Regions from separate parts of the Agarivorans gilvus genome, predicted to be linked through region 2. Evidence: predicted binding sites of a transcription regulator. Region 2 holds the regulator's gene; the other holds the start of a gene.
What was found. Region 2 encodes MetJ, which represses methionine synthesis genes. Its sites were predicted from a motif close to TAGACGTCTAGACGTCTA; they were not measured.
Positions count from the first base shown of each region.

Region 1 (15,114 bases), 510 kb from region 2:
GCTTAATTTACTAGGCGAACGCTGCCAACTCACGCCGCTTTCTGCTGCCTAAATTACAGTTTGATGCTATCTCCATTGGTGCTTTCATCTATTTCAGCTTCGGCGCACATATAAGCCCGACTCGAACAAAAAGGCGTGAGTGGCATGTCTGGTGATAAAGCCACTTGCTCCTCCAAACTGCGTTGATGTTTCTCGGTCACCCTATTCACCGTATAAAAGGCCAATCTTAAAGCTAATAGCCCAAACAGCACCGTGCCCACCGCTTGTCCGGCCACCACCCCTAAGGGGCCAAACCATTGACCACCCAAATAAACAAAAGGAATAGTGCCCAAGGTCGCCTTACCAAAATTAATCAAGGTGGAGGTACTGGGATAGCCCAAATTATTGAAAGCTGCATTACCCACAAACATCGCACCATTAAAAATAAAGCTGAAACTAATCCATGTGCAGAAAAAGCTAATCAGGCTGGCAGCTTCTCCGGCCACGCCAAAGCCCAAAATCACTAGCCCTTGCGCCCAGTACAGCAGCAGGCTCACCAGCAGCACAAAGCCAGTATTAAAATACAGTGCTTTAATTAAAGCATCGCGTACTCTGGGGTAATCGTGGGCACCAAAGTTTTGCCCGATGATCGGGCCTATGGCACCAGAGAGAGAGAAAATCATAGCAAAGGCTACTGGCATCATACGACCAACTACAGCCCACCCCGCCACATAGGCATCGCCAAATACGGCAATGGCCGCGGTCACATAGGCGTTGCCTATCGGCGTGGCCACATTGGTCATCATCGCGGGCCCCGCTACCTTTAATATCACTCGGTTGTCAGCCAACCATAAACGCCAGTCAAAGGCCGTTAGCAAATGGTGTTTCGACGATACTCCGTATAAAGCGACACCCGCCACGACAAAACGCGCCAGCACCGAGGCAATCGCCGCCCCAGGCAGGCCAAGACCAAAAGCAAAAATAAACAGCGGGTCTAACAATGCATTTACCCCGCCACCAGCTAAAGTCGACCACATGGCGCGCTTAGCATCACCCACCGAGCGCAGCGCAGCCCCAGCGCTCATTGCCAAACCGAGCACAGGTAACGACGGCAGTAATATGCGTAAATAATTGACCGCCAAATCATGGGTGGTGCCCTTGGCACCAATCAAAGACAACAATTCGGGGGCAAACCACCAAGCCAAAGCGGCAATGCTAGCGCTAATCAATAAGCCAGTGGCCAGTACATGGGTAACTAAACGACGTGCCCGAGCGATGTCTCGTTGACCTATCGCTTTAGAGACTAAAGCAGTCATCGCTATGGCTAAGCCGATGGAAATAGAAGTAGTGAAAAAAGCGATAGTACCAGCATAGCCGACCGCTGCGGCCAACTCTGCTTCGCCTAATAAACTGATGAAAAATAGGTCGGCTAAATCCACCAGAAACAAGGCGGTGAGACCAATTGCATTGGTCGATGACATCAAAATGATGTGGCGAAAGATATTGCCACTAACAAACTTGGCCTTAGGCATAAGGGCTAACCAAACCGGAACTTAGCCTTAGTGTAAGTGTATTTACCAGCAAAGTCATGAAGCCGCTGACCCGTATAGACCAGCGGCTTTAAACCGCTTAAGCCAAACTCGTCCGCAATTGCTGACTCGCAAGTACCATGTTAGTTAATGCAGCTTCGGTTTGTTGCCAGTCACGGGTTTTTAAACCGCAATCGGGGTTCACCCACAACCGCGCTAAGGGAATCAGCTGCGCAGCCTTGGTGATCAAGGCTTTGATCTCATCCACACTCGGAATATTGGGTGAGTGAATATCATACACACCAGGGCCAATTTGATTCGGGTATTCAAACTCTTCAAAGGCTTGTAATAAGCTCATTGCCGAGCGTGAGGTTTCTATGGTGAGCACGTCGGCATCCAAAGCCGCCACCGCCGGTAAAATCTCATTAAACTCGCTATAACACATATGAGTGTGGATCTGGGTCGAGGGTTCGGCACTGGAGGCCGCCAACTTAAATGCAGCCACCGCCCAGTCTAAATAGGCCTGCCACTGACTACGTTTTAAGGGCATACCTTCTCGAATCGCCGGTTCGTCGATTTGAATAATTTGAATGCCTGCCTGCTGCAAGTCATTCACCTCATCACGCAAGGCTAAGGCGATTTGTTCAGCAATCTGCTGGCGGCTGATGTCCTCACGCGGGAAGCTCCAACTCAGTATGGTTACCGGCCCCGTCAACATGCCTTTAACCGGCTTAGTACTTAAAGACTGGGCATATTCAGCCCACTCAAGGGTTAGCGCTTGGTTGCGACTAATATCATCAACAATGATGGCGGGTTTAACGCAACGAGAACCGTAACTTTGTACCCAACCAAAGCGGCTAACGATGAAGCCATCAAGCTGTTCGGCAAAGTATTCCACCATGTCATTACGCTCGGCTTCGCCGTGTACCAAGACATCTAAACCCAAACGCTCCTGACACTCTATCGCCTGTTTAATATGCTCGGCTAAGGCTGCTTTATAATCGGCCTCACTCAAGAGCCCAGCCTTGTATTCTCGACGTTGACGACGAATCTCTTGGGTTTGCGGGAAAGAACCAATGGTAGTGGTAGGTAATAACGGCAATGCCAACTGTTGTTGCTGTATCGCTTGGCGCTCGGCAAAGCTAAGGCTGCGTTGACGCGGTATTGAAGCGGCTTGCGCCTGTTCTTCCTGAGTGAGCGGTCTAGCCACGCGGCTTAAGGCTGCGCTGTATTGGCGGGCGACCCGCAGCGCTTGTTTATCACCATTAATCGCCTCAGCCAACAGCTGTAATTCGGTGAGTTTTTGTTCGGCAAAGGCAAGTCGGTACTCTGCATCACCTAGGTTACTTTCGGCCGCTAAATCTAAAGGACAATGTAATAACGAACAGGAGCTAGCCAACCATAGACGCTCACCTAATTGCGCCTTTAATGCGCAATAAGCCTCGATAAGCGCAGGCAGATTCGCCCGCCAAACATTACGCCCGTTGATCACTCCCGCAGACAATACCCAGTGCTCAGGTAACCAACTCAGTACCGCATCTAATTGCTCCGGCGCGGCACTTAAGTCAAGGTGTAAACCATCCACCGCTAAGGCTTTAATCACCGAGGTATTATCTAGTACATCAGAGAAGTAACTGGTTAAAAGAATTTTGCAATCACTCAAAGGCTGCTTATAGGCTTCCAGCAAGGCGCCTTTCCAGGCGATATCAATTTCCAAACCAAGGATCGGCTCATCCACTTGAACCCACTCGATACCGCGTTCAGCCAAGGCCTGATAAATTTCTGCGTAAACCGGCAGTAACTGCTTAAGTAAAGACAAACGGTCAAAATCCTTGGCCGCGCCCAATTCGTTTTTACCCAAGTACAAATATGACACCGGCCCCAAAATTACCGGTTTAACCTTGTGCCCAAGTGCCAGCGCTTCATCGACTTCTTCTAACAACTGGCGCCATTGCAGGCTGAACTGCGTTTGTTCGGAAAACTCCGGCACAATGTAGTGGTAGTTGGTATTAAACCATTTGCTCATATCGGAAGCAGCATTGCAGCAACCACTGCCTTGCTGACCACGAGCGATGGCAAACATGCTATCTAAACTCAGCTCTGCCGATTGATGGCGCCGCGGCAGGTTGCCCAGCATCATTGAGGTAGTTAGTACTTGGTCGTACCAAGCAAAGTCGCCCACCGTGACCCAAGCCTGACCCGCTTTTTGCTGTAGTTGCCAATTTTCTTCACGTAACTGCTTGCCTAGTGCAAATAATTCCGCTTGGGAGAGCTCGCCTCGCCAATAGGCTTCCAAAGCAAATTTTAACTGGCGCTGCTTACCAATTCGTGGGTAACCCAATACATGTGTGGTCGTCATCTCTTATCCTTTAGCCGTCTAGATGTTTAAAAGGCCATATTGAGCAAGACATGCCGCAAACACAATTGATAAAAAAACAAGTGAACTTGAAATTGACTCAAGTGGCTGACCAAGCCGCCGTATTAATCGGCAGATAAATTATAAAAAAATGAAATATTTTCACTTTAAAACAAGTCGTCCAGCCATTCACTGTACAAGCGAGGAGGGGCCACTTAATCTGGGCAGTGACCGTTACCAAGAGAAGGAGAAGCAATGTTAGAACTAAAGCACCTGCGCTGTATTCAAGCCATTGCCACTAGTTCCTCCTTAAAAAGTGCCGCCGAAAAACTGTTTATTACCGACTCGGCGCTATCTCATCAACTCAAAGATTTAGAGCAACGCATCGGCGAGTCATTGGTGATCAGAAAACAACAACCGCCTCGTCTCACTGCGAGTGGTCAAACCCTACTACAACTCGCGCAACAGGTATTGCCGCTCATCAAACATACCGAGCAACAGTTAAACAGTCCGCAGCAACGACTTAACTTAGCCCTTGATTGCCATGCTTGTTTTCAGTGGCTAGTACCCAGCTTGCGCCAATTTCAGCAGCAATGGCCCAGTGTGAATAGTCATTTTTGCCATGACCGGGATTACCAAGGTCTGCCCTTGCTGTTGGCTGGCGAGGCGGACTTGCTACTGAGTTCAGAATTTATTCCGCAAGCCCAGCTTTGTTATCAAGCGCTATTTGAATATGAAATGGTATTAATTGCCTCACCGCAGCAACCATTTAGCCCCAACCAGCCAATCGTAGCCGCCGATCTGCAGCAACATACTCTCATTAGTTATCCGGTGGCCAAACAGCGGCTAGATGTTTATAACTACTTGCTCAAGCCGCAGGCGCTAGAGCCGGCACAATGGAAATACGCCGACAATCCAGCCACCTTGGTGCAAATGGTCGCCGCCAACATGGGCGTCGCCGCCATGCCTTATTGGGCCGTAGAAAACTACCTACAACAACAACTGATTCAACAACACTCCTTCGAGCCTGCCATTTGGCGACCCATGTATGCGGTATACCGTAACGATGCCGACAACCCACAACTATTAGAACGTTTTGTACAATTGATTAAGCAGTATGCCTTAAGCCACCTAGCAGGCTGTAGAAAACTCCCTAAAGAGCCGTAAACCAGCTAACTTAAAGTTGACTGAATAGCTAAAATCATCTTATTTTTAAATACATAGCAATCAGTTAATTGCATTTTAGTAACCCCACTAAGGTTGGCAATATGGTAGCGGGATGGTCTCCTGTCGAATACACAGAACGCAAGATGAGTCTGGTGATGCACCTAGCAGGCTTCATTCCTAGTGCGTACTTCACCATCTTTCATTTGCTGTTTGGCATAACCTGGTTTGGCTTGATTGTTTTACCCTGTACCTTGGCTGTTTTAATCTCATTATTTCTGCTGTTTAACCAACCCGAGTCTCAGCGCTATAAAACCGCCGACATGTGGTTTTTATTATTGGCTATTCCCCCGGTATTGGTGGCGCTTACCCAATCGCAAATGCATGGCCAATACTTTGTTCCGGCATTAATTTTGGCTTGTTTTATTCACCTGCCACTGTATGTCGCCGAGCGCTTAGTGTTTGCCGTAAGCCTTGCGGCAATCATCTTGGGTATGCAACACCTTGGTTTACATCAAGGTTTACGTTTTACTCTTGGCGTGATTGCCTCCCATATTTTTGCCTGGGGGCTAGCCAGAGTATTGGTAAAACAAAACATTGAATTAAAAGAGCTGGCCTTTATGGACTCGCTAACCCGCTGCTACAACCGGCGGGCCTTGTTTGACGAACTACAAAAGGCCCAGCAGCAATATAAACGCAGTAAAATTCACTGTAGCCTGATCATGTTGGATTTGGATCACTTCAAGCAAATCAACGATCAACATGGCCATCCACTTGGTGACCAAATTTTGCTGTGGTTTAGCGGCTTTCTGCAGCAGCATACCCGAGTTAACGATCGGGTATTTCGTTATGGCGGAGAAGAATTTATTATTTTACTACACGACGCAGAATTCGATATGGCCTATCAAACCAGCGAAAAACTGCTAGCGGAATTAATCAATCAACCCGCTCCCAAAGAATTAAAGGTGAGTTTTTCGGCGGGCATTGCCAGTTTTAATGGCAAAGAAAGTATCGATGACTGGCTAGAGCGTGCCGACCAAGCCTTGTATCAGGCTAAACAAGCTGGTCGCCAACAAACTTGGCCCAAGCAAATCACCACGCTCAAACAAAGCTAAGCAACAGCGCTAAACCAGTATAGCCTAGCTAACTGGCATACTGGCTTGTTCAGTTCGCCATAAGCGCTTACCACAGGCTAGGCAAGCGCATTCGCGACGATAGTCCATTACACTCTCCAAGCCATATTCCCAGGTTTGTTCGCTATGACAATATTTACAGTTAAGTGGCTGTTCGGCGGGCTGCGAGCTGGCTTGGCGATACTCATCTAAAGTGGGCAGTCGCAACCAAAGCTTCTCATGCCCTTCACGTCGATACAATACCAACAACATAACCACCAGAAACACTAGCAATAACGGCAACAACGGTAACAACGGTAACATTAGACTCACCTTGTTAAATCTGTTTGAAAACTCAATCCAGCTTCAATACAGAAGCTAAACTCTTGCTTAATTGAATAAACAAAGCAACAATAATGTCAAAAAACAGTACCTGTTTTAGCGGGTAAGCAAAGCGCTAAGCGTGACAAAAAGTTTACGATTAGTTTGGCTAAGATAATATGCTTATTTAAGTAAGCGACGTCCATCACCGTGGTTTCTGCTTACTCACCCTTGCAATAAATAAGTCCGCCAAGGATAGGCCGATTATGCGAAAACTGCTGCAGTTCAGCTCGATTCTAGTAACACTGTTTAGCCTGTTAATGGCTGGTCTAGTGGCTTCACTGGGCTACTTTCCTGATAACACCCTAGCTATTACCATCAGCTATTTACTGCTATTTTCCCCTCGTTGGTGGGCATTGCTGCTGCTAGCATTACCGCTGTTACTGTTTCCTTTGACCAAAAAATGGCAGTGGCTAGTTTGGGCGCTGTGTGCGCTGGTATTCGTTCGTTTTCAAGACATTCAACTAAACCTGCCGCAACAGCAAGGAGGCGAACTAAGAGTTATGACGCTAAATAGTGGTGGAGGTGCCAATATTGAGCAAATTCGCCGCTTAGTGGCGTTTCACCAGCCTGATATTATCTTTATGCAAGAAACCAAAGCCGAAATTATAAAACAAATTTTTGACTCCAGTTGGTATAGCCATTGCGATACCTTATGCACGGTAAGCAGAACACCGCTTGAACACATTGGTAGTTTATCCAGAACCGGTTTTGGCGGCAGGGGGAATTTTGCAGTGTTTTATCATAGCCAAATTCAAGGGAAGACCATCAGCTTAGCCAATGTTCATTTGCCAACGCCACGCTCTACTCTAGCGGCGTTAATCCATGGTTTGGTGGATGAACAAGAGTTTCAAGACCTGCACTTTACCCGTAATATGCAAACTTCTTTACTGGCCTCTTGGGCGAAACAGCAAGACTACTACATTGCCGCCGGCGACTTTAATATGAGCGTTCAAGAGAATATTTATCAACGCTATTTATCAACCGAGCGCAATGCTATCAATCAGGTAGGTAGCGGCATAAACTACACCAAATATACCTCTTGGCACGGCATACGCATTGACCATGTATTGAGTTCGGCCAATCTTAGCTTTAGCACCGCTCAGGTGGTTAATTCGGTAGGCGGCGATCACCGCCCACTACTCGTTAACTTACATATCCCCTAGCCTTTTGCCGAACGAAGCTGAGCACACCATCAAGCGCTAATACCGCTAAGGCCAGTACTATAAATGCATAGGTTGGCCATTGGCCTTCGGCTAAACGTTCTCCTAATAGCCAGCCTACGCCAAATACCAGCATCGGCTCTAGATAAACCAGCAAACCAAATAGGGTCATCGGTAGATAATTTGAGGCAAATAAAAACAATAACATCGGCACCGTACCAGCAATGCCTAAACCTAAGTAATATAAGTTGGGAGCAAGTGCATACCAGCTATCACTTAAGCCCTCAGTCGTCACTCCGCTGTCATTCAAGCACAAATAAGCCAGCGCAATCGGCAGTAACAATAAGTTATCCAAGGTGAAAGAAACCTGACTCGGTAAGGGGTATTTACGGCGCAACATGAAATATAAGGGGTAGCCTAAAGCGATGACCAATACCACCCACGACAAACCGTCAGCCAACAAATAGGCATAAGCCACACCCAGTGCCGCCAGCACTACCGCCAACCATTGCAAGCGGCTCAAGCGCTCTTGGTAAACAAAGCGCCCAATCAGGACCAGCACCAAGGGCAGAGCAAAGTAGCCTAAGGCCACCGACAGGGTATATCCATTAACTGGGGCCCAGATGAATAACCACAATTGTAAGCCCACCAACAAAGCGGCCAAATATAGTCTTGGCCAAGCTCGCCAAGCCCTAAGCTGTTGTACCACCAAAGGCAGCTGCTTGCAGGCAAACATTCCTAGCAGCATCAGTGCACTACTCCAGAGAATTCGCTGCGCGCCTAGCCAGTTGCCACTGCTTTCATTTATCGGGAACTGATGGGTATACCAAGGCAAAAAGGCGAACATACAAGATGCCGCCAAAGAAGAAGCTAGACCCAAATAGAATCGGGATGATGAAACACCAATAAAAGACAAACTCGCCACTTAAACATTCGCTAAAAAACTGATTAAGCAGTATATAACGATCTATGGCAAGCCATTTTTAGCTAGTGAAGCACTCGCTCAGCGCTGCCTGATGCGCAGGTTGGTCCAGAATAACTACGAGCAGCGATGGCCTGCCATTGCTGTTGCATCTTGGCATAAGGGCTAGCACCATTATCGCGTTGAGCGAAATCATTTAAGATCACTCCCCAACGAAACTCATCTAATTGTTGCTTAGGCACTTTACCTTCTCGCTTAGCCAAGCCTAATACTAAAGCTTGGATCTTTTTCAGCTGCGGCGTAATAGCATGGTTCACCCCATCGGTAACCAATACCGTTTGAAAATCAGCCAACATGTTTTGCTTTAAGGCCTGCGCTTCATCCTCGGCTAAATCAGCCACAGCGATGGCTTCGGTTAATAAGCGCAACTGGCAAACTCGCGAGAAGTGGCGGTAATCTTCTTGGCATAAATCGAAGAACAACATGACATAACCACTGTTTCGCTCAATCACGGCTAAACACTCATGCTGGGCCACCGCAAAGGCATGGGCGCTCCAGCTATGGGCTAAGGCCGCGTGTTGTAAACAAGGAAGTTCTCGAGGAAGGCTAGCTTGTACATTGTTACTGATTTGAATTTCTATCATCATTTGCTCAAGTCGAATTACGATAATTCGATAAGAGCAAAAACAATGCCAGCCAGCAGCGTCAAAAAAACACTACTGGCTGTTAGTCTCGCTTAACGTAGTTCGCTTAAGGCTTCGCTAAGCGAACCACAGATCCGATGGCCCAAGGATTTAAGCTGCTCGCTAGGTTCGATTAAATCGGGGATTTGATAAACGTGCATGCCCGCAGACACCGCAGCTCTCACTCCGTTATCCGAATCTTCAAAGGCCAAACAACGCTCTGGTGCCACCGATAATGTGCTGGCTGCCGTCAAAAAGATTTCAGGGTGAGGCTTACTATGAGTGACCTGACAGCCAGTGGAAAGACTATCAAAATAATCAATCAACTTAGCATTAGTTAACTTAACCTGAGCCACTTGGCGATTAGAAGAAGTGGCCACCGCCATAGGAATGGCTTTACTCTTCAGCCACTCTAATAGCTCTACCACACCTTCTTTTACCGGCAATGCCTGATGCATAGTAATTGCGTGGTACTTATCTAACCACAGCGCACGAAGCTCATCGTAGGGAAGTTCTGGGCCATAACCATCCACTATGATGCGTTTGATTTGCTGAGCATTAGTACCAATAATTTTTAAATACACCTGTTCTTTAAACTCAATCCCTAAGTCGTGACAGGCGGCGGCAAAGGTATCGTAAGATACCCGCTCACTATCGAGTAATAATCCATCCATATCAAATACCGCAGCTTGATAGCTCATGTGTTCTCCAGAAAACTGATACTTAAAAGAATAAATGGGCCATAGCAGCAATAATCGGCAAGGTTACAATGGTACGAATCAAAAATATCGCAAATAGCTGCCACAGTTTAACCGGTAATTGGCTGCCTAAAATCAAGGCGCCCACTTCCGATAGATAAATCAACTGAGTCACCGACACCGCAGCAATAACAAAACGGGTGATGTCGGCTTCAATTGACGCGGCCAAGATCGACGGAATAAACATATCGGCAAAACCTACTACTAAGGTTTCCGACGCTTTGGCAGCTTCTGGTAACTGTAACAGTTCTAATACAGGAATAAAGGGCTTACCCAAAATACTAAAGATAGGTGTATATTCCGCCACCACTAGCGCCACCGTACCCACCGCCATAATCACCGGCAGTACCCCCAACAACATATCTAATACATTGTGTAGGCCTTGCTTTAATAGCTGCTTAGGATGACTGGCTCGCCCAGCTTGTTGGATAGCTAAATTATAGGCCCAGCCGGTAGTGGTGTATTCAGCGGGGATCACTTCGTCGTCTTGCTGGCGCGAAGAGCCATCAACAAAGTAATCTTTAAAACCAGAAAGCGGGGGTAAGCGAGGCACAATGATCGCCGCAGCCAAGCCCGCTACACAAACAGTAAGGTAGAACGGGGCAAACATATGCTCTAAATTAACTTGGGCCAATACCACTAGACTGAAGGTAATAGAAACCGCAGAGAAAGTAGTAGCAATCACCACCCCTTCACGCTGGGTATAATGTTTGTCTTCATATTGTTTATTGGTTAGCAAAATACCTACGCTACCATCCCCCAACCAAGAGGCAATACAATCCACGGCGCTGCGCCCTGGCAAACCAAAGATTGGCCGCATCACTTTACTTAATAAAGTGCCGACAAACTCCAGTAGACCAAAATTTAGCAACAAGGGTAATAACAAACCGGCAAAGATGAATACGCTTAATAAGGTCGGTAGCAAATCAGCCAAAATAAGGCCGCCGGTGTCTCCCGACCATAGCGCTTCTGGGCCCACTTTAAAGGCACAAATTAAGACCAAAACCCAACCCAGCATACGCACGCCGTACCACACTTTAGAGACTTGGAATAAGGCAGTTAATAAAGCATTTTTCCCCAGCCAGCTTGGTTTGGCAAACATGGCATAACTCGACATAAGAGCACTCACGCTAATTAAAGCCACGATCAACCAAAGGGCGCTATCACCTAATATGGCCACCAAGGATTTGGCCAAAATAGCTACCGGAATAGTATAAGAACCGTCGTAGGGTAAAGGCAGCATAAATAAGAAAATGCCCAACATAGAGGGAATAATGAATTTCCAAGCTGGAACAGATTTTGGGGCCTTGGTCGCCGATGAGGAAGGCACCGCTACCGACTTCGTGTCGCGCATATTAAATCACTCTTTCTTCAACAATTTGTGGTTATATTCACTAAGCGTGAATAGAATTTCGCGCAAGAATACAAGGAAGAGTCGCCTCAATCAAGATTTATTGACCAAGAAAAAGACCAATATCAAAATCTTCAACTAGATAGCAGTGAGTTGCTCTGGAGGAAAAAACCAAATGAATAAACAACGATAAGCATCCAAGGTTAGGCGGATAAACGGCTGATGCGAATCGCCGTTATCAAGTCCTTGGGTTGCTTAGTGCTAATTAAAAATCGCCAACTCGATAAGAGTATTCGGCCAGTTTAGCCTGACCAAGATAATGGCCAATAAAGAGTTGCTTGGCACTGGCATTAAAATGGAAGCGTAGCTCAGGGTTGAGCTGCCAACGACTATCTTGAGCACGCCGCCACAGCACTCGCTCCCCATCTAACTGACAAACATAGCTGTGGGTTTGCCCACTTTGACTAAGTCGAAATTCCATCTGTTGCTGCCGACTGCGGTAAAAATCAATATTTTTCAAGGCGCTGCCTTGTAAACTAGCTAGCGCCGCCTGACAGATTTGCTGTGGGCGAAAACCACCCAAATTCGGCTTAGCCGCCACTAAACAAGCGGCAACAAGAACATAAAGCGTGCAGCTTAGCGCTCGTTTCAACATTTCTTCTCCCACAAGACAAGTTGTGTTTGACTCACTATGCGGCAAATTTTGGCAAGCAACAAGCGCCTTCTCTTAACCAGCGGCCAGCCACTTAAGCAGCCCATCAGGTGAAAAAAGCACCGATAAGCCACTACGCTCAGTCGCCATTAAAGATATAAATAAAACCAACAAAATCCAAAATAGCTCACGTGACAGCTTGTTAGTTAACACTTAATATACTGATTAATAAAATTTATTGCTTATTACAGCCGGACTTTGTTTAAGGGGCCAAAGTGCTATTACAACTGCTATCACTTGCTATTCTCAGCTTTATCGCCCTCAGCTCGGTAATATTTTTTGTCTGCGCCTGCCTCATATTTATGCTCACAGTCGGCTTTGATAAACGGCTCCGTTTATTGCACTACTTTACCTGTGCATGGGCCAGCTTGTACCTAGTGATAGTGCCGCACTGGCAGGTCAGACGCCGAGGCCTACAGTTAGTCGACAAACAACAGTCCTATGTCATTGTGTCGAATCACCAATCAGGTTTAGATATTTTACTGTCCTTCGCCTTATTCATTCCCTTTAAATGGGTATCTAAAATTGAAGTATTTAAGGTTCCCTTAATTGGCTGGAATATGTGGCTAAACCGCTATGTGGCACTCAAGCGAGGTGACAAAAACAGCATCAAAAAAATGCTGCGTCAGGCCGAGCAACATCTTAAAAACGGCAGTTCCATTTATCTATTTCCTGAGGGCAGTCGCTCCGCCGACGGCAAATTAAAGCCCTTTAAACTAGGCGCCTTTGCCTTAGCCAAACAAGCCCATGTACCCATTCTACCAATAGCTATTCATGGCACGGCACAAGCGCTGCCCAAAAAAAGCCTAAAACTAACCGGTCATCACCCGATTTGCATCGAGGTACTGCCACCCATCGATAGCCAACAGGTCGCAAGCATGAGCGAAGCGGAATTGGCCTCACACACTCAACAAATAATTGCTCAGGCATTGTCCCAAAAGCCACCCGCTTAGCTGTAAAAATATCTTATTTACGCTAGGCTTAAAGTGAATTGAAATATTGAAACTATAGGAAATAAAGCATGCACGAGCGCCGTCAATTTTTGCGAGTCCTGTTCAACCGCCCCGCCTACTTAAATCACGGTGAGCAATCTTGGTCATGCCAATTGTTGGATTTATCCCTGCAAGGAGCCTTAGTCACCCTACCGAATGACTGGGATGAGGAGTTGACCCAACTCACCCTAAGCTTCAGTTTAAGCGATGTGGCGATTGAAGAGTTGAGCATAACCATGGACGTAGAAGTGAAACATCTACGTGACCAACAAATCGGGCTTAAGTGCCTACACCTCGATCTAGAAAGTGCCAGCCATTTAAAACGCTTAATTGAGTTAAACCTGGGTGACGACGCCCTACTGCATCGCGAACTAGAGCACTTAGTAGACCAAAATAAAGAAGCGGATTAAACCGCTTCTAATGCCTCGGCAAGTTTGCTTACAGCAATCACTTCTAGACCAGCAATCGGCTGCTTAGGCCGGTTGCCTAAGGGCACAATAGCACGTTTGAAGCCATGTTTAGCCGCCTCATTGAGTCGTTCCTGACCATTACTCACCGGTCGAATTTCCCCAGACAGCCCCACTTCACCAAACACCACTAAATCTTGCGCCAGCGTGTGGTTTCTAAAGCTTGATACCATGGCCACCAGCAGTGCCAAGTCGGCGCCGGTTTCGGCCACTCGAACTCCGCCAACCACATTGGTAAACACGTCTTGGTCAGACATTTGCACCCCGGCATGGCGATGCATTACCGCTAACAACATGGCCAAACGGTTTTGCTCTAAGCCCACCGCCACTCGCCGTGGGTTTGCTAGCTGGCTATAGTCCACCAAGGCTTGGATCTCTACCAACAAAGGCCGAGTCCCTTCCCATACCACCATCACCACCGAGCCCGGTGCGGCTTCTTGACCTCGAGACAGGAAAATAGCAGAAGGGTTGGAGACTTCACGCATGCCCTGTTCGGTCATGGCAAATACCCCCAACTCGTTAATCGCACCAAAGCGATTTTTATTACCACGTAGAGTACGAAAACGTCCGTCGGCATCGCCTTCCAGCATAATCGAGCAGTCGATACAATGCTCCAGCACCTTAGGCCCGGCTAAGGTGCCATCTTTGGTCACATGGCCCACCATAAACATGGCAATATTATGCTGCTTAGCGAAACGGGTTAACCAAGCAGCACTTTCTCTCACCTGACTCACCCCACCCGGCGCCGACTGAATATCCGCCATGTGCATTACCTGAATCGAATCAATCACCATCATTTTGGGTTTGATTTCTAAGGCAATCTGGCCAATTTGCTCAACACTGGTTTCCGCAAGCAACTTTAATTTATCTTTCGGTAAACCCAAACGCTGGGCACGCAGAGCAATTTGCTGCAAAGATTCTTCACCGGTGACATACAGAGTATCCATGCTCTGTGCTAGGCCACACATGGTTTGCAACAACAAGGTACTCTTACCGGCACCGGGGCTACCACCAATCAAAATGGCACTGCCGGGTACTACACCGCCGCCCAGCACTCGGTCAAATTCTTTAAAGCCGGTAGAGAAACGCGGTAACTCAGCTAAATCAATGTTTTCTAAGGTCTGCACCTTTCCGGCAGTGCTGCCTGCGTAACCGGTGAAACGATCATTGCGAGACGGAGCGGCACTTAAGCGAACTTCACTAATGGTGTTCCAAGCTTTGCATTCACTGCACTGCCCCTGCCAACGTGGGAAGTCGGCACCACAATCATTACACACATAAGCCGTTTTCACTTTGGCCATTTTTCCTCCAAACGCTCACAAAACGCTAAAATTTTCCTTAAACTTGTTATCTTTCATCTAGCTAAGGGAACAAACTTTGCTTAGTGTATAGACTAAGACAGAAATTTGACATCAAAACATAGCTTGAAGGAATGATACCTAGCCCCATGCCAGAAACGAAGCACCACGCCTTAATCGAGCGACTACTACCGGTGATGGAGAGTAGTGACTTCAATCAAGTCTTTAAGCGCGCTACCGAAGGGCT
Region 1 is NZ_CP013021.1:3,706,122-3,721,235, reverse strand. It holds gene AR383_RS17660 (DUF2375 family protein) at 1-52, shown strand, start outside; gene AR383_RS17655 (MATE family efflux transporter) at 54-1,511, opposite strand; gene metE (5-methyltetrahydropteroyltriglutamate--homocysteine S-methyltransferase) at 1,609-3,867, opposite strand; gene AR383_RS17645 (LysR substrate-binding domain-containing protein) at 4,120-5,031, shown strand; gene AR383_RS17640 (GGDEF domain-containing protein) at 5,133-6,143, shown strand; gene AR383_RS17635 (hypothetical protein) at 6,168-6,464, opposite strand; gene AR383_RS17630 (endonuclease/exonuclease/phosphatase family protein) at 6,728-7,687, shown strand; gene rarD (EamA family transporter RarD) at 7,668-8,609, opposite strand; gene AR383_RS17620 (hypothetical protein) at 8,672-9,253, opposite strand; gene AR383_RS17615 (HAD family hydrolase) at 9,343-9,990, opposite strand; gene AR383_RS17610 (YjiH family protein) at 10,013-11,401, opposite strand; gene AR383_RS17605 (hypothetical protein) at 11,664-12,053, opposite strand; gene AR383_RS17600 (lysophospholipid acyltransferase family protein) at 12,326-13,063, shown strand; gene AR383_RS17595 (PilZ domain-containing protein) at 13,132-13,512, shown strand; gene radA (DNA repair protein RadA) at 13,509-14,870, opposite strand; gene AR383_RS17585 (PilZ domain-containing protein) at 15,017-15,114, shown strand, end outside.
Region 1: metE (5-methyltetrahydropteroyltriglutamate--homocysteine S-methyltransferase) is a predicted target of MetJ. The motif match lies at 3,879-3,896, and genes of this name have one in related genera.

Region 2 (15,114 bases):
TGGCAACGATACGTAATTGTTTCACCGTTTTCTCTGCTAGTAACTGACGCTCCTGCTCCGCTAAGTCTAGCGCCGAAGCCCCGGCGTTAAATACCAACGTCACCATCGCTTCCGCTTGGATCTCAGCATCCTCTCGTGGACAACGGTACTGCCACTCTAAATAGTCGGTAAGCTCAGCGATAAAGTGAGTAAACTCCCTCGCTACTGCGGCCCTAAATGCTGGAGAAGTGCCAGAGCGTTCACGCAATAACAAGCGAAATACATTGGGGTTATTACAAACAAACTCCATAAAGGTTTCTACAGAGGTGCCAATAACACTGCCACCATTGGCAATAATGCGTTGCCGAGCTTGACGCATTAATTGACGCAGGGTTAAACCACCTTCATCCACCAAAGTTAAGCCTAATTCCTCCATATCGGCAAAGTGTCGATAAAAGGACGTGGGGGCAATGCCGGCTTCTCGGGCCACTTCCCTAAGACTTAAACTCGATAAACCACGTTCGGCACTCAACTGGGTAAACGCAGCTTCAATAATGGCTCTGCGGGTCTTCTCTTTTTGCTGTGCTCTTACACCACTCATATACTACGCTTTCCTCACCTTGGTGGCGCTATCATACCGCGCTAAGTCAAAAACCCAAATCTTGTCAGATCCCGCTTTTATTAATGCTTCACTAAAAATTTAGCTTTCTAATTTAATCCATAAAAGTGAAAAGCCTTTCATCAAAAAAGCGGATTCTCAATAAAGGCAAAGATGCGAGCTAGGTCAATTTTCCATCAAGTTGAAAACGCTATCAAGTATCTAGTCCTTAGGCTCTGTGATTAACTCTGGCTATCGAAGACGTATCTAGCAAGGATGAATAATGAATTGGTCCAAAAGCGCCATCTCAATGGCAGTTGTATTTGGTTTAAGCGCCTGTGGTGGCGGTGGCGGTGGCGATGATTCAACACCGACAACACCAACCACCCCAGATTACGAATATCAAGCCTACGCCTGTGATGCCGGTGTTTATGAAAAGGCTCAAGAGCTACGCATTTATCAAGTCATGACCGAAGCCTTTATCGACGGTGATTCAAACCATGACTACAACACGGGTTATGGTACTAGCCACCACAAAGGTGATTTACAGGGTGTTATCGACTCTCTAGATTACATTCAAGATCTGGGCATGAACGCCATCTGGTTAACGCCTATTTTCGACTCAGAAGGCAGCGATAGACTTGATGCAACGGGCTACTTTACCCGTAACTATTTTGCCATCGATCCAAACTTTGGCACTCTTGAGCAAGCCAGAACACTGGTAAACGAAGCACACGCTCGTGGCATGTATGTATTATTTGATGGCGTTTTTGGCCACCATAAAGGTAATGTAACACCTTCACCTAATGGCCTAACACCATCTGGCGGTAGCAACCCGGTAAGTTACCCTGGTACCGACAACGATACCCTTGAATTTTATAAAGAAGTAGCTAGCTACTGGGTAGAAGAGCTAGGTATTGACGGCTGGCGTTTAGACCAAGCCTACCAAGTGCCAATTGGCGCTTGGGGTGAAATTCGTAAAGCCGTAGAAGATGCCTCTGCTGCGACCACTTACACCATGAATGGTGAAACGGTAAATCCGCTGGCTTACATGGTGGCTGAAATTTGGGATGGCGGTGGTAGCCAAATCCGTGAAGAAGGTTATGGTCCAGAAACCGCGCCTGGCATTTGTTCGGCCTTTGACTTCCCAATGCGCTACGCAATCACTCAAACCTTTGCGGTTGAAGAGAGTGGCAGTGGTGGACGCGATGCCAGCAATCTAGCCTCTGCTTACAGTGCTCAAATTGCCAATCCAGCCCATGCTGTTCCTAATGGCTTCATCGGTAACCACGACTTACTGCGTTTTGGTGACTTATTACAACGAGGCAACATCGCCGAACCTAGTGACGCCGAATACTGGAACCGTCATAAAGCAGCATATGCTTTCTTAGCAGCTTACACTGGCCCTATTACTCTTTACTACGGTGAAGAAATCGGTGATGAAGTGCCTAACTTTGCTGAGGAAGTCGACAACACGACTTGTGCCGATTTAGGCCTATGTGATGACCACGTAGCTCGCAATAACGGTAAAGTAGAAGGCTTACCAACTGGTGCTCGCACCAACAACGAGCTATTTACCGCCAATGCTAACCAAGCTGATTTACGCGATTATGTCGCAGCCTTAATGACCATGCGTGCAGCGAACCCTGCTTTATACAAAGGTGAGCGTACCACCATTGCGACTGAACATTCGGCAGATGTCTTCTTCGACCATAAACAAGCTGAAGACAACACCGTATTGTTCCTTAGCAATACTTCAACCGGCACCATTACTATTGATGTTACCGGTGAGGAAATTGGCAGTAATGGTCAATTACGTAACCTGTTAAGCAATGAAACTATCGATATCGCTTCTGGTAGCTATAGCATCGAAATCGAGGGTTTAGAGTCTTTATTCCTAGAAGTTGTCTCTCCTACCGCAGAGGGTCCTCAGCAAGGAAATGGCGGTGGTCTGGTTGGCACAGGCCCATTAGCTGACTGTAATGCTGCCGATGTAGCTGGCGACGGTCCATTAGGCGAAGGCATGTGGATCCGCGGAAACTATACTGGCGGAGATGGTTTTAACGCGACTCCGGACAGCCATCAGTTTAGCTACAAAGGCGACAACATCTACCAAGTAGTGGTAACTGAAAGCCAAGCTACCTCGTTCGGTTTCAAATTTGCTTCTGCTGAGTGGAACTACGAATTTGCCAGTGCTACTGGTACTGCCAGCATTGCTAATGAGTTAGCCATGAGCGTAGCTAGCGGTCCAGGCACCGAGTCTACAGTGGTGATTCCCGAAGCCGGCAACTATGTATACAGCTTTGAAATCAATGCTGCCTTAACAGGCGGAACCATGATGATAAGCAAGTGTGAGTAACATTCCAGACGAAGGGCAATCGCCCTTCTTTGAAGTGCAGAAGGTATCTAGCAACCTTTAAAGCTAGAGCGAAGGTAGCAACCTTCAAGCGTTTGTAAACACCCTTAATATCCTAGTTCGGCCTCTTACTGTTTGTAAGAGGCCTTTTTTTTATCGAACGTACTTACACAGCGTGACTAAATCAGCTTGAATTGCACCAGCCGTAACTTCGCGTCCTGCGCCCGGCCCTTGAATCAACAAGGGGTTCTGTTTATACCAAGCGCTTTCAATCGCAAACACGTTATCGCAGGGTTTTAAATTAGCAAAAGGATGGTGCTCAGACACACTCGTTAGTCTAACCTCCGCTTGGCCTTGATGATCAACTCGAGCTAAAAAGCGAATCACTTTACCTTGGCGTTGCGCATCCTTATAGGCTTGTAACATCGGTTCATCAAGCTCACTCATGGCATCTAAAAACTCATCCACAGTTAATTGGGCTAGGGAGTCAGGCACCAAAGAGCGTAGCTGAATATCTTGTAAGTCCATAGTTAAGCCCGCTTCACGCGCCAAAATCAGCAACTTACGCTGTACATCATTTCCAGACAAGTCTTCACGCGGGTCTGGCTCGGTCAGGCCTTGATTTAAAGCATCGTTTAATAATTCGGAGAAGGGCACACTGCCGTCGTATTGTTGAAACAACCAACTCAGAGTTCCCGAAAAAATTCCCGATATGGAGTGGATTTGGTCTCCAGAATCAAGTAAATCTTGAATGCTCTTTTGCACCGGTAAGCCGGCACCTACCGTTGCATTGCTTAGCCACAGTGAAGAATGGTCACTAAAGGCTTGTTGCAGCGCCGCATAATTAGCCTGAGCACTGGCTCCAGCATGCTTATTCGCAGTGATTAAATGAAAGCCATGACGGGCAAACTCAGCATAATAGGCGCTCAATGATTCACTAGCGGTGATATCCAAAATGGCCAGCTCATCGTAAGGATGGTGTTTCAGCTTATCCATTACCTCAGGCCAAATAAGCGGGGTATCTCCCTGTTCACTCCACTGTTCAACACTCACCCCAGAAAAATCAATATGACCAGCTTGGCTAGAAAACACGCCTGCCAAATGAAGTTCCAATTGATGTTGCTGCTCTAACTTTGCTTGCTGCTGACTAAACAACTGCAACCATTGGCTGCCAATGTTACCTTTACCAAAGACCACCAGCCCTAAGCGACGCTTCTGCTTAAATAGTTGCTGATGTAGCGCAATCAGTAGCGGGTCTAAGGTGACCCTTCTCACTACCGCACAAAGACTGAGCTTATCTTCACTAGAGTGAATAAACTCTAATGCCTGCTCAGCCAATTGTTGGAAGAATAAATAACATTGGCGTGGTTGTTCAGATACTCCAGCCCCCACCAAGGCCAACAGGCTATAGCCTTGTTTTTTGGCGACTTCCGTCACCGCAAACTCGGCTGCAAATTGATCGATGATAGTTAAGGCTTCTGCTACTCGCTCTGGTGTATACGCCATGCGTAAAGAAGCGCTTTCTGCATGTTTGTGGCGAGTAATCGGTGCCATTTGATGCTCACCAAGACGCGCCAACAAGGCATTGGCATTATTGAGGAAATCTTGCTGAAAACTCAGCTCCAACAATACGATGTCATCCACAGAGCTAACGATTTTGGCGCCATTACTCTTAGCCGCCTTACGATGAATTACGGTTTGGCCTGATGCTGGCGCATAACTGCAACGTAAACTGACTTTTTGTCGCGAACGCGCTAAGGGCTCTAAGGTACGAGCGTGTAATACTGAGCTGCCGATACGTGACAGTTCGTAAGCCTCGCTTAAAGCGAGGTTTTCGAGTAAGAATGCCTCTTTCACCAAGCGCGGGTCGGCACTATAAATGCCTGCTACATCGCTCCATATGGTGGTAGACACGGCATCCGCTAAGGCCGCCAATTCTGTGGCCGAATAATCACTGCCATTGCGTCCTAGAGTCACGGTGCGTTGCTGACTATCGCTACAAATAAACCCGGTAACCACTATACGGCAAGCGGCTTTTTCCGCTAAACATTTGGCCAGCAGGGGAGCACTTTGCTCAGCATCCACTTGCGGTTGGGTTGCGTATTCAGCTTTGAAGAACTGTCGCGAATCCAACCAATCTGCTTGGCAATCGCGTTCACAAAGTAAGGCCGCTAATAAGCGAGCTGACCAGCGCTCACCAAAAGAAAGCACTTCATTACCGTTAAATACATCCAACTCGCCTTCTAAAACAGCGGCGATTTGGCGATGCTCATTATCCAGTTCGCTTAATATAAGCTGAGCCGGAGCCTCGCTAAGCAAATCAGTCACCAGCTTGCTTTGAAAATCGATCAGCGCCGCTAAGGCTTCAGCCGCCGCATTATCGGCTTGCTTCGCCAGCTCAATAATATTCAATAAACGATTAGTGGTTTTGCCGGCAGCAGAAACCACGATGAGATCTTGTTTCTGGCTATGTTCCTGAACAATTGCCGCCACGCGTTTAAAACAATCGGCATCGGCCAAGCTACTGCCACCAAATTTATGTACATGCCTAGTTACCGACATGGTTAACCTCTCTATCTATGCTGGCTAGACTACAAGTGAGCAAAGGCCTGCTGTAAATCATTGACTAAATCTTGGGCGTCTTCTAAGCCCACAGACACCCGTAATAAGTGCTGAGAAATCCCCGCTTCCGCCAAGGCCTCAGCCGACATCGCTGCATGGGTCATAGTGGCAGGGTGAGCAATCAAGGTCTCAACACCACCTAAAGACTCCGCCAAAGAAAACAGCTTTAACTGTTTAAGGAAAGCCGCCATTTTGCTTTCATCTACGTTCAGCTCGAAACTAAACATAGCACCAAAGCCCGCTTGTTGGGCTTTAGCTAAAGCATGACCGGGGTGCTCTGCCAAGCCAGGGTAGTAAATTGCGCTAACTAAAGGCTGCTGTTGCAAACAAGCAACTAGGGCTTGGGCATTTTGTTGGTGCACGTTCATGCGTGCTTTAAGAGTGCGCAGGCCACGCAAGGTAAGATAAGAGTCGAAGGCTGAACCGGTTAAGCCCAAACAGTTCGCCCACCACGCTAAGTGTTCAGCCAATTCGGCATCTGCAGCCACCACCATGCCCGCTACTACGTCAGAATGGCCATTGATATATTTGGTCGCCGAATGCACCACTATATCGGCTCCCAGCAAAATCGGATTTTGTAAGGCAGGAGATAAAAAGGTATTGTCTACCACCAACAAAGCGCCAACCGCATGGGCTTGAGCCGCGATAGCTTGAATATCAACAATTCTTAACAAAGGATTACTGGGCGTTTCTAACCACACTAATTTAGGTTTCTTGGCTAACAACGCGCTTAAAGCTTGCTGATCATTTTGGTCGACAAAGGCCACTTCAAAGGCATTTTTCTTGGCTAAGCTATCGAACAAGCGATAGCTACCACCGTAGCAATCATGAGGCGCCACCAACAAATCTCCAGGCTCAAGCAACGCGGTAAGCAAATTCACCGCCGACATACCGGTATTGGTTATCACCGCCCCTGCACCATGTTCCAGATCAGCAATCGCTTGGGCTAACAATTGACGAGTAGGGTTACCTGAGCGGCTATAGTCAAACTGTCGCTTCTGGTTAAAGTCAGCAAAACTATAATTACTCGACAAATAAATAGGTGGCACTATCGCCCCATGTTGGCTGTCACTTTCTATACCACTGCGCACCGCAATGGTTGCTGCCTGAAGATCTTTTAAAGACATGGCTGATTTACTCCCTCAAAATATCCTGCCACTTTACCACTAGCAAAAAGGACGTCAACACTTCTAGACGTCTAAATGTCTTTGCTGTTGGATTGCTAAGTGACATTTCCCCCGTTACAATAGGGTTTCTTTAGTTTGGTGTGTATTGCAAATATGTCGACAGATTGGAACGGTGAGTGGATCAGCCCCTATGCTGAACACGGAAAAAAAAGCGAACAAGTAAAAAAAATCACAGTATCAATTCCTTTAAAGGTATTAAAGATACTCACAGATGAGCGTACCCGCAGACAAATTAATAACTTGCGCCATGCCACCAACAGTGAGTTACTCTGCGAGGCCTTCTTGCACGCTTATACTGGTCAACCCCTCCCTGACGATAGCGACCTAGAAAAAGACAAACCCGATCCGGCCTTAGAAAAAGCCGCCCTAGCCGAGCAAGATAAAGAAGAATAAGATACTCGGAAGCCGCTCATTTAGCGGCTTTTTTCTAAGTGAACCTAAACGCATTGAATTTAGATGAATAGCTAGTTAATAAAGTCTAGCTAACTTCATTATTTAATAAGGAGTATTTGATTTCAGCTGCCTATATTGATAAAAATATAAGTTTACACATCGGAGTCAAACGTGAACCTTCAAACAATAACAGCTGCTCAAAGAAAACAATTAGAAACTAAGTGTGCTAACAGATTAAACTGGACTGATGGTGGACACTGGATAGGCAGAGGAAAAGCGCCTAATTGCTTTGTTCGACAGAAATCTACCAGCACTAAATCACATACTTATAAATTCCCAACAGATGAAAGCGCCACTCGCTGGAACATGGAATGGGAAAAAACCATTCGCCAAGCTGGCCACTTTGGTACTGCTTTATTAACCGTTGGAGTAACAGTAGCTACAAGTGGTTTTGGAGGAATGGCGATTGGAACATTGGCAGCCATTGCAAAGGACGAATTACAAGCTCAAATACCTTACCCAAGAATGGCAAGAGGCTGGACTTATGAGCTTATCTTCACCCATGAATTCTCTTATTCCCCCACCCGTATATGGCGAGAATACTTACTCAAACCATAACGACAATAACCAAAGACTTTAAGGGCAACGTAATTAATACCTCTAAACATTCTAGTCAACATGCACTAAAGGATCTTCCTGATGGGCTAGGACGAATGTTGGCAACCGCACCATCTACAAAAACCAGTTCGAATTACTAGTTTACTTTCACTCGCCTATGCTTGATTACATCATAGGCGACTGAAAAAACAATTAGGCAATGTGCAAGTACTAGATCCGAAGTACTATCAATAAAATACCAAGACAGTCCGCTACACAACGCCGCTACAACAATTAACCAAAAAACTCTGCGCTTTAACAACACCAAACTCTCCGTGTGCTTACCAAGTATGATTTATGGTTCGACTTTAACATTGTGCTTTTGAGCACTCCACAATTATTGACCATATTATTCATAAAAATCTAAGCTAAAGACAGTCATATTTCGCCTTCGGTGACATCATTAAGCTTCACCGACCATAGCTTAGCAAAAAGGTGGCAGTAACTATGCGGTAAGAATAAAGAAAGAAAAACAATACGGTAATTTTGACTTCTTCGTTCGATATACTTATCTAACATTTTCCACGACCTACAAAAAGACAAACCCGATCCCGCTTTAGAAAAAGCCACCCTAGCCGAACAAGATAACGACGATTAACCGCCCTTAAGCTCGGCTATTCCTTTCGCTTAAGCGGGCTAGCTAAGTCGACTAGCTGATGCCTCGGCGGGTAAATTTGTTACTCGCTGAGCAAGTGACTTAAGCTGCTTTCTGTCCAACATCACCACCGCCTTTAGCGCCACTGGCTATTTCCCACAGACGCGCCGCTGTTCTTAAGTCATAATGCAGCAAGGCTTAGAGTTTGCTCGCAAAAACCAAGAATAAAACTCTCGCTTTCTGATACTAGCCGTTTTCAGCGTCTAACCAGTGAAGTAAACTATGCCGCAACGCAAACACCATAGAAAAAGATAATAAAGGGACCTATTTATGAAACTACATGCTGTGTTAAAAACCATGCTATTAAGCGCAAGTTTGGCGGTCAGTTCACTGCATGCCGAACCTGTTTACGTGGTATCCACCGCCATTGTTGAACACCCAGCCTTAGATGCCGTACGTGATGGCATTAAAACTTACTTAGAAGAGCACGGCTACGCAGGTGATAAAATGAGATTCACCTACGAAAGCGCTCAAGGTCAGCCCGCTATCGCGGCCCAAATTGCTCGTAAGTTAGTGGGCGAACAACCCGATGTGATTGTGGCCATTGCCACACCTTCAGCCCAAGCAGCCGTTAGCGCTAGCCAAGATATCCCAGTGGTGTTTTCGGTGGTTACCGACCCTGTTGGCGCTAAAGTAGTACCCAGCTTAAACCAGCCTGGCAGTAACGTGACAGGCTTGAGTGACATGGTGAATGTGAAACAACACCTCGCATTAATGAAAGAATTTCTCCCCGAGCTAAAACGCATTGGCATTCCGTTTAATCCCGGCGAAGCTAACTCCGTTGCCATTGTTGAAGCAATGAAAGCCGCGGCCGCAGAGATGGGCATTGAGGTGATAGAGTCTGCTGCCCCTAAATCATCCGATGTAATGATTGCCGCCAAGCAACTCGTAGGCAAAGCGGAAGCGATTTACTGTTCAACCGACAACACCATTATTAGTGCTTTTGAATCGGTAGTAAAAGTGGGTATTGATGCTCAAATCCCGGTGTTTGCCGCCGATACCGCCTCGGTTGAACGTGGCGCAGTAGCCGCCGTGGGTTACGATTACGCCGACTTAGGTCATCAAACTGGTGAATTGGTATTGCGCGTATTACAGGGCGAAAAACCGGGTGATATCGACGTAAAAATGGCCGAAGGTACCAACTTATTCATTAACTCTAAAATGGCCCAGCGCATGGGTGTGACCATTCCGCAAAGTGTGCAACAGCGCGCCAATAAAATTTACTAATCATAAGGCGAGTTCATGTCTACTTTTGCTTTTTTGGGCACCTTAGAAATCGGCTTTATCTATGGCTTGGTGGCCATTGGGGTTTATCTTACCTTTCGCGTATTAGATTTTCCCGACCTGACCGTAGATGGTAGTTTTACTTTGGGAGCTGCCGTTACAGCCACCCTAATCGTGCTAGGTTTTAACGCCTATTTAGCCACCCTCGCAGGCGCATTGGCGGCCGCCTGCGCCGGTTTAGTCACCGCTTGGTTAAACCTGCGCTTTAATATTCTGCATTTGCTGGCCAGTATTTTAACCATGACGGCCTTGTATACCATTAACCTAAGGGTAATGGGCAAACCCAATGTCGCATTGATTATGGAACCCACAGTACTTACACCATTTGAAAGCTTAGGCATTCCTAATATGTACCTAAAAGTACTGTTTGTAGCGGCCTGCTCTATCATTGTTGGTTTAATTGTGGCGTGGTTCCTCAATACTCAATACGGTTTAGCCATGCGCGCGGTGGGCGCCAATACCCGTATGGCTCAGGCCAACGGTATCGTAGTAAAAGAAAAAGTCTATGTAGGTTTGGCCCTGTCAAATGGCTTAGTCGGTTTAGCTGGCGCACTGTTTGCGCAAACCAACGGCTTTGCCGACTCCACCATGGGCATAGGTACCATTGTGGTGGGTTTGGCGGCAGTGATTATTGGTCAGTCGATGTTCTCTAGCCGCTCGATGGTAGTGATTGTTTTAAGCTGCATTATTGGCTCGCTGCTGTACCGCGTAGCGGTATCACTAGCCTTAAATGCCGACTTCCTCGGTTTTACCGCTTCTGACTTAAATTTAATCACAGCGGTATTGGTAGGGCTGGCCTTAATCTTCCCGCAACTGCGCAATGAATGGAAAGCTAAACGCGCCAAGGGGGCTCAACAATGATCCGCTGCGAAAATCTACATGTCACCTTTAATCAAGGCCTACCCACTGAAAAGTTAGCCCTGCGTGGCGTTGATCTGAGTATCGAACAAGGACAATTTGTTACGGTGATTGGCTCTAATGGTGCGGGGAAATCCACCCTGCTAAACGCGATCGCCGGTGACATTCCCTCTACTGCCGGGAAAATTTTCTTCGATACCCGTGATGTCACCCGCTTGCCAGCAACTGCGCGCACCAAAGACATCGCCCGAGTATTTCAAGACCCCTTAGCCGGCACCTGCGGCAGTTTAACCGTTGAAGAAAACATGGCTTTGGCCTATGGCCGAGGCAGCCGCGGCAAACTTAGTTCGGCCTTAAACGAGAAGCTTCGCCAACTATTTCGTGAGCAGCTCAGCCGACTCAACCTTGGTTTAGAAAACCGCTTAGATGCCGAGATGGGTTTACTGTCGGGTGGTCAGCGTCAATCGGTAAGCTTATTAATGTCGGCGCTGCAACCCAGTAGCATCTTGCTATTAGATGAGCATACCGCCGCACTTGATCCGAAAACCGCCGCCTTAATCATGGATATCTCCTCACAAATCATTAGTGAAAAACAACTCACTGTGATGATGGTGACCCACTCGATGCGCCAAGCGCTCGACTACGGAGATCGCACCATCATGCTTCACGAGGGTAAGATAGTCTTTGATTTAAGTGGCGAAACTCGCGCCCAATGCGAGGTAAAAGATCTACTCGATCTATTTGCTAAGGCACGTAACGATCAAAGCGAACTGGACGACGACAAACTGCTATTAGATAGCTAAGCCCCAAAACGAAAATGGATGAGTTTAAGCTCATCCATTAAAAACACTGGGCTTGGCTTAAACGCCAGCCATAAAAAAAGCGCCCTTAGGCGCTTTTTTTTGCTGTATAACAACTCAAATAAGACTGGCTTATTTTTTGCCGCCCAATACAGCGAATTTTTTGTTGAAACGATCAACACGACCACCAGTATCAACGTTACGTTGCTTACCAGTGTAGAACGGGTGACATTTGTCACATACGTCTAGGAACATAGTACCAGTGCGAGTAGATTTAGTTTCGATTACGTTACCGCAAGAACAAGTAGCAGTAAGTACTTCGTAAGTTGGGTGGATATCAGTTTTCATGGATTACCTCAATACATGGGCCGTATCGCCATCTGGTCGCCACAATTGACACCAAACACCATACGAAAACAACTCTATCAGAGCCTATAAATTTTTAGGTGGCGGATCATATAAGAAGCCATCGAGCTTAGCAAGCTTGATTGACAATTAAGCAGCAAAAATCACTAAGTAGTTCATTTGCGCCGCAAGCTAGTCTGCCAGTAGAATGAGACAGGTTTTATAAGAGTTTATCAATTCGTGTCTATAGTTCGCGTCGCTTTAGCAATTCCCCTACGTCGCCTTTTTGATTACAGCGTCCCCCAAGGCGCTACTCTGCCTGTGATAGGTAGCCGAGTGAAGGTGCCTTTTGCTAAGGGAGAAAAAGTGGGTCTGGTAGTGGAACATCCCAGCAGCAGCGATGTTGCCGAAGATAAACTCAAACCCTTTAGTGAAAGCTTAGATCAAACGCCACTGCTGCCCGACAGCTTGTTCAATTTGCTGAACTGGGCCAGTAGCTATTACCACCACAGCTTGGGAGATGTGATCAGCCAAGCCTTGCCGGCGCTATTACGCAAAGGAGAGCCAGCTCGCCCCAAAGCCATTGAAGCTTGGCGTATAAGCGAAACGGCCATGCCGATTAATCTCGATGATTATAAACGCGCCCCCAAACAAGGCGTAGTCTTAGCCAGCTTGCAGCAGCATAGCCCCCTCACCGAGCAACAATGCAAACAACAAGACTTATCGCGCAGCGCCATTAAAACACTGCACGACAAAGGCATCATTGAAAAAATCACCATTCATCCACAGGCACAACTATGGGCCAGTGAAGACACCAACAAACAAGCGCCATTGCAATTAAATGCCGAGCAAGCCATCGCAGTAGCGGCGATTAACCAACACCTTGGTCAGTTTCAGGCCTTTCTTATTGAAGGTATTACCGGCTCGGGAAAAACCGAAGTCTACCTCAACGTGATAGCCGAAGCGCTAGCCCGAGGCACCCAAGCACTGGTATTAGTACCCGAAATTGGGCTGACGCCACAAACCCTAGCGCGTTTTAGTGAACGCTTTAAGGTGCCCGTTTTTGCCATTCATTCAGGACTAAATGACAACGAACGCTTGAGTGCCTGGTTAAAGGCTAAGCGCGGTGAAGCCGGTATTATTATCGGCACTCGCTCGGCGGTGTTTACCCCGCTAGCTAAGCCGGGGGTAATTATCATCGATGAAGAACACGACAGCTCGTTTAAGCAACAAGATAGCTTTCGCTATCATGCTCGCGACTTAGCTATTGTGCGTGGCCGCATGGAAAAAATACCGGTGGTAATGGGCTCGGCAACCCCCTCCTTGGAAAGCCTACAAAATGCCCTAAGCGGGCGTTACGCTCACCTTAGCTTGAAGCAACGCGCAGGTAATGCGCTACAAGCCGAGCAACAACTCTTGGACATACGCCAACAGCCACTTAACTCCGGCCTATCTCCGGCACTGATTAAAGCAATGCGTCAGGAGCTAAAAGCCGGACGCCAAGTGATGCTGTTTTTGAACCGACGCGGTTACGCGCCCGCCTTGTTATGTCATGAATGTGGTCATGTTTGTGAATGCGAGCGCTGTGAAGCCTACTTCACCTATCACCAGCAGCCGCGCCATCTCGCTTGCCACCATTGCGGCAGCCAAAAAGCGGTGCCCCAGCAATGTAGCCAATGTGGCTCCACTAACCTGGTAACCACCGGTTTAGGCACCGAACAACTCGAAGAGGCCTTGCTGAGTATTTTCCCCGACTACCAAGTCGCTCGCATCGACCGCGATAGCACTAGACGCAAAGGCAGTTTAGAGCAGCTACTGGATGATATTCACCAACATCGCTACCAAATCTTGCTTGGCACCCAAATGCTCGCCAAGGGCCATCACTTTCCTAATGTCACCTTGGTAGCACTGCTGGACATCGACCATGCGCTATTTTGCTCAGATTTTCGCGCCCCCGAACGCTTAGCTCAGCTTTATGTGCAAGTGGCCGGACGCGCAGGGCGCGCCAACTTACTCGGCAAGGTGATCTTGCAATCTCATCACCCCGAACATGAGTTATTACAGGACTTAATTAACAATGGTTATCAGCATTTCGCTCGCTTTGCTCTGAACGAGCGCAGGGACACCGAACTCCCACCGTTTAGTTTTCAGGCGCTATTTCGCTTTGAAAGTGTCGATGGCAACGCGGTACAAGAGCTTAGCCAGCAAGTCTATCAACTGGCTCAGCCGCTACAACAAGCAGGCACTTGGGTGTTTCCACCCAGCCCAGCGCCGCAGGCTCGCAGAGCAGGGAAATTCCGCATGCAATTGCTGATTCAAGCCGAGCAGCGCGCGCCGCTGCATCAGCTCGTGCATCAACTACTGCCCCAATTAGAAGCACAAAAGCTCAGTCGCAAGGTACGCTGGTCCTTAGATATCGATCCCTACGATATGCAATAAGCGAACAAGGCTTACCAAACAAGGACTGGCCGATCGCCAGCAAATCGTTCCAAGGACAGAAATAGGCCCGATAAGAGATAGTTTTCGTCAACGATTGTCGGTAAAATGCCCGCTTTGTACAGTTTATTTACGCGAGATTGGTGTCAACCTAAATGAAAGAGCTTATTCAACAACTTCTGGAACAAACGGTCATAGCCCTGAAACAACAACAGTTGCTACCTGAAGAATTCGAACCCCGAATTCAGGTCGACCGAACCAAAGACAAAGCTCATGGTGACTTAGCCACCAACCTAGCCCTAATGGCGGCCAAGCCAGCAGGCAAAAACCCGCGTGAATTAGCCCAGCTTATCGTGGACAACCTGCCTCAATCCGACTTGGTTGAAAAAACCAACATCGCCGGACCGGGCTTTATCAACTTTTACTTAAATAACGATTGGTTAGCGAGTCAAATTGAAGCCATGGCTAACTCAGCTAACGCCAACGTTAAGCCAGTAGAGCAAAGCCAAACCATCGTTGTGGACTATTCTGCCCCCAACGTCGCAAAAGAAATGCATGTTGGCCACCTGCGCTCCACCATCATTGGTGACGCGGTAGTTCGCACCTTAGAATTTCTAGGCCACAAGGTGATCCGCGCCAACCACATCGGTGACTGGGGAACCCAGTTCGGTATGTTGATTGCCAACTTAGAAGAAATAGAACAACGCGGTACCGATGCAGGTAGCATCGAGTTAGCCGACTTAGAAGCGTTTTACCGTGAGTCAAAGGTACGCTACGACAGCGACGAAGCCTTTGCCGAGCGAGCCCGCAACTATGTTGTGAAACTGCAAAGTGGCGACGAATACTGCAACACCATGTGGCGCAAACTGGTCGACATTACTCTTAACCACAACCAAGCAGTTTACGATCGCCTGAACGTGTCGCTTAGCAAAGATGATGTGATG
Region 2 is NZ_CP013021.1:3,191,515-3,206,628, reverse strand. It holds gene fabR (HTH-type transcriptional repressor FabR) at 1-580, opposite strand, end outside; gene AR383_RS15095 (alpha-amylase family glycosyl hydrolase) at 861-2,936, shown strand; gene metL (bifunctional aspartate kinase/homoserine dehydrogenase II) at 3,087-5,495, opposite strand; gene metB (cystathionine gamma-synthase) at 5,525-6,682, opposite strand; gene metJ (met regulon transcriptional regulator MetJ) at 6,836-7,135, shown strand; gene AR383_RS15075 (hypothetical protein) at 7,307-7,753, shown strand; gene AR383_RS15070 (ABC transporter substrate-binding protein) at 8,718-9,674, shown strand; gene AR383_RS15065 (ABC transporter permease) at 9,690-10,592, shown strand; gene AR383_RS15060 (ABC transporter ATP-binding protein) at 10,589-11,392, shown strand; gene rpmE (50S ribosomal protein L31) at 11,522-11,737, opposite strand; gene priA (primosomal protein N') at 11,975-14,173, shown strand; gene argS (arginine--tRNA ligase) at 14,326-15,114, shown strand, end outside.